DNA from 2 places in the Paenibacillus sp. Marseille-Q9583 genome. Region 2 is predicted to be linked to the other one. Evidence: a T-box and tRNA genes for the amino acid it is inferred to sense, from the RefSeq annotation. Region 2 holds a T-box; the other holds one or more tRNA genes.
The links. A T-box is a leader RNA that pairs with one kind of tRNA and senses whether it is charged. The one in region 2 lies ahead of ACWNM1_RS26790 (valine--tRNA ligase), so its partner is inferred to be a tRNA-Val.

Region 1 (2,205 bases), on a different contig from region 2:
GAGGAACGAACGATGGTTCGAGACCTCATTTTGCTTCCCTACATAGATACAATGGTCGGCAAGATCCTGAAGGAGCTCGAACACTCCAGTAGCAGCATACTGAAACGTACCCTTTTGATGGCTGGCGAAGCCATACAGTGCAGGATCATGCAGGATACCTATTGACTGTAGAAAGAGCTGAAGCAGCGGAACATCAAATTGCTGGCGAAGATGAGCAAGATGAATTTATCACGTATTAAAAATCTTTTGCCGGGGATATCAGGAACGATTTGGAATAACTCGAGATGTGATGCGCACCGAAATAAGCTTAAGATTGACTAAATATACTAATGAGCTTGGTGGGATTCTTAAAGGTCATCTAATGGGTTAAAAAAAATCCCCGAAGTTTCCGGGGACACTACGTTGAACAATTATTATTTATCCATTACCTGCTACTGCAATCCCACTAAAACTTCGTGCTCCTAGAGTTGCAGTTCTAATAGCTGATGCAATGATAGTATATTGAATTTGGCCTGAAAGCACATCACTAGCCGGAGGAAAGTCTACGGCGGTTATTCCTACCATCTCATATTGGGTCACAGTATTATTAATGTTTCCTGGGTAGGTTGTACTAAAAATTAATACATTATTGCGGTAAATGCTAAAAGTAACATCGTTTTGAACTATAACGCTAACATCAACACTAAGCCTTACATAAGCATTTAATGTGACTCTTACTAAGTTTGCATTTGCAGGTGTAACACTAGAGGTTTGGAGTCCAATGTCACCGAAAATTGCACCCGAACGGACCAAATCAATACCAGGTGTATCCACTACACTAGTCTGTGAAATGCGCATATCCAAAAACTGAATACTCATTAAATACACCTAACCTCTCTTATAAGATACTATATTTTATGAGAGGAAGGATCGAATGCTTGTATATATTCAAAAATAATTAATAGGTCCGGTCTAGATAAATAAAACCCGTCAGTGACTTTACTGGGGGTATTTACGATATCGTTAGAATTGGATTTCTTTTATTTTCTTCTTACATTTATTAAAGTAATTGAGAGGGCTTCTGAGTTGATGAAAAAGGTAGCCATTTTTTATGGGAAGAAAAATTTCGTCCCCAATTCGTCCCCAAGAGCAAGATTCGCAAATTTATAGAGCGACACCGATGATCGAAAAAAAGAAAAACCCTTATACAATAAGGGCTTTCTAAATATTGCAGTATAGGACGGATGGGGTTCGAACCCATGACCCCTACCCTGTCAAGATAGTGCTCTCCCGCTGAGCTACCGTCCTGCGACGAATTTCATAATACCATACGATAGAGTAGGATGGCAATTCTTTTTTTACAATCTATAGGGATGATAGTTTACATAGTCTTTAAAATAATAAGAAAAGGGGATGCCGCTCCATCCCCATGAGCACCGTCAGATAAAGAACGGGAGTAGAAATATATCGCTTATACCGAAAAAAGGGATGCGTCGTGGAAAGAAGCGACGTCTTGGGAAAAAGCCAGGCCGGAAGCCAAATTGTCTATACGCCGATTCGTGTGTGGGCATTCCGTTTAAACGTTCTACCATTTCGTTGCTAGGAACCGCAAGAGTAACATAGTTTTGATCTACATGGGCAATAAAGCCATCAAAGGACTGACCGTCAGTCGTTGTAATACCTACGTATTTGTTCATACAATTCCAACTGACCTGTTGATGTAAATTTGCATTTGTATCCATAAATAACCTCCTCAATTGAATAACCCTGATAACAGTCTATGGTTCGTAGCCTATAACGTTCACGGCGTTAGCCTATAGGGTAACCATAAAATTCGGGTTATTTTGTGTGAGGTGGTGGTTATGTATTGGAGCGGAATCACTTTCTTCCCTTGAATAATAGTAAAAATTATACATTATCTGTTTGTTTGACGTTGAAACGATTCTAAAAGTTGCCTCGTATACTTAGCCAAGTGCTTTTTTATGGAAATACTCCTTAAGCGCTTATGATAAAATGGAGGGTAATGTACAGCAGTTAGATAAAAATTGAAACAAAAAGGAGCTTGAGATCTTGCCGCAAAATGAGAAGAAAAAGGATTCTTCCACGTCATGGAAATGGTTGGGGGGCGGGGCGGCGATGCTCCTGTTTAAAGGAAAGGCGATTTTGTCTCTTCTGAAAATAGGTAAAATTGCCGGGCCGTTAATATCAATGATGATTTCAATATGG
Region 2 (2,205 bases):
GGATTCCAAAGCAGGTATAGCGGATTACTGGTTTAAAGCTGAGTCACAAAATGAAGCAGAGGCTACTCAGCTGAATCAAGTTAGCCAGGCGAGTCAAGCGGATCAGGAGCAAGAATCTGAATATACTTTTGCTTCAAGAGAAACTGCTGTTCCAGCAGCTAATGCTGATGCGGATCAAGATATTGCCGTATTCGCTTCGGAAAACGGGGCCAATAATGAGCTCCATGCACAAGAAGAGAATGCTCAGCCGATCCACGAGAATACGAATGAAGTTTTTGTTTCTCAAGAGACTGTGCCACAGTCAGAGGAGAAGCAAGACCTTAAGATTGCGCTAGGTAGTAAGAAAGAAGCAGAGGTTCCAGCCAAAGAACATCTTACCTTCTCTTCATTACTCAGCTCTAGCCGTTCCCGTAAAGAACAGGAAGCCCTTCAGTCTGAAGGAACTGCATCGGCTGCAGCGATCATTCCAGAAGCGGGAAATAATACAGAGTGGAAGAGTAGATTCATTACCGGAGCAGACGGCGCTAACTTGTTCCGGAAGGTTCGACTTTGCATCGTACAGCGTGAAGAAACGCTGGATACGATCGCAGAGAAGTATCAGCTAAGTGCGCGGGAGCTGGGAATGTATAATCGATTGTCTGGGCAGAGTGTAGAAGAAGGGCAAGTGTTGTACATTCCGTAGTTGAATTACAATGCATACTCACATGAATAGGTGAATCCCGATCTGATAGTAGATCGGGATTTTTGTCAAATATAAGAATATATAAGTTTCACGTTATACATTATCCTTATACTTCTCGAATAAACGCTTACCGTCCGTAAAAGGACGTCGAAGGCGTTTATTCTTGTGTGACCGGAGAACGTTAGAATGCGGGGTATCTAACCAACGCAGAGTGATGAATCGAATGAAAATTCGACATATGCACGCTATAAGTCGAAATTCCGCTTAAAGTCCCGCTGTAGAAGCCTATTCAGGTTGACTAGGGATGACTCAAAATGTATTATGGAGTAAGCAATATCTAAGTAAAGACTGGGAACGGGAAGAGTAGGCGGTCAGCCCTTCAGAGAGCGGAATGCAAGTGCTGTGACATTCCGTAGGATACAGCCACCGAAGTCGCCCCGGAGTCGCCCTTCTGAGCTTGTCTTCATGGATATGAAAGATAAGTTAGGATGTGGCCGGTAGCAGCCGTTATCTGTACGAGTGTCGCGCTAAGCTTCTGAACCGTAAGGTGAAAGAAGTGCAGGTTTATTTTTCATTGGCGCGAAACAAAGGTGGTACCGCGAAAGAATGGCCTTTCGTCCTTTGAGACGAGGGGTCTTTTTGTTTTTTAGAAACCAACTACAAGTAACCAAGTGGAGGTATCAGAGAATGGCTGACCAAAACAATCTAACAGCGGCAGAGTTGCCGAACTTGCAAGATACAGCGGCAGATGCTGCCGCTGCAAATGATTCTAAGAATGAAATGCCAACCACGTATGATCCAAAATCGGCAGAAACCAAGTGGTATTCCTACTGGACAGAGGGTGGATATTTCCGTGCAGGCGGGCGTCCAGATGCAAAAGCATACAGCATTGTAATCCCGCCGCCAAACGTAACGGGAATGCTACACATTGGTCATGCGCTTGATTTTACGCTTCAGGATATCCTGATTCGTACAAAACGGATGCAAGGCTTCGACACGTTGTGGCTACCAGGTACAGACCATGCCGGTATCGCAACGCAGACAAAGGTAGAGCAAAAGCTGCGTGAGCAGGGAATTTCTAGACATGATCTCGGCCGCGAGAAGTTCCTGGATCAGGTGTGGGAGTGGAAAGATAAATATGCGAACACCATTCATGAGCAGTGGGCTAAGATGGGGCTTTCCCTTGACTATTCCCGCGAACGGTTTACCTTGGATGAAGGGTTGTCGAAAGCTGTACGCGAGGTTTTCGTTAAGCTCTATAATAAAGGCTTAATCTACCGCGGCAAACGCATTATCAACTGGGACCCGGCGGCTCGTACAGCATTGTCGGATATCGAGGTTGAATATAAAGAAGTTAATGGTCACTTGTATCATCTGCGTTACCCGCTTAAAGACGGTAGCGGATTTATTACAGTAGCTACCACACGTCCGGAGACCATGCTGGGTGATACAGCGGTTGCTGTTCATCCGGAAGACGATCGTTATAAAGATCTGATCGGCAAAACGTTGATCTTGCCGATTAT

Region 1: it encodes a tRNA-Val, which carries the amino acid that the T-box ahead of ACWNM1_RS26790 (valine--tRNA ligase) is inferred to sense. The anticodon was not compared.

Annotation. Positions count from the first base shown of each region.
Region 1 covers NZ_CDRJTB010000072.1:512-2,716, forward strand. The annotation lists gene ACWNM1_RS25165 (hypothetical protein) at 1-165, shown strand, start outside; gene ACWNM1_RS25170 (hypothetical protein) at 418-858, opposite strand; tRNA gene ACWNM1_RS25175 (tRNA-Val) at 1,216-1,287, opposite strand; gene ACWNM1_RS25180 (hypothetical protein) at 1,419-1,721, opposite strand; gene ACWNM1_RS25185 (site-2 protease family protein) at 2,050-2,205, shown strand, end outside.
Region 2 covers NZ_CDRJTB010000084.1:9,935-12,139, reverse strand. The annotation lists gene ACWNM1_RS26795 (LysM peptidoglycan-binding domain-containing protein) at 1-682, shown strand, start outside; T-box leader at 1,024-1,307, shown strand; gene ACWNM1_RS26790 (valine--tRNA ligase) at 1,463-2,205, shown strand, end outside.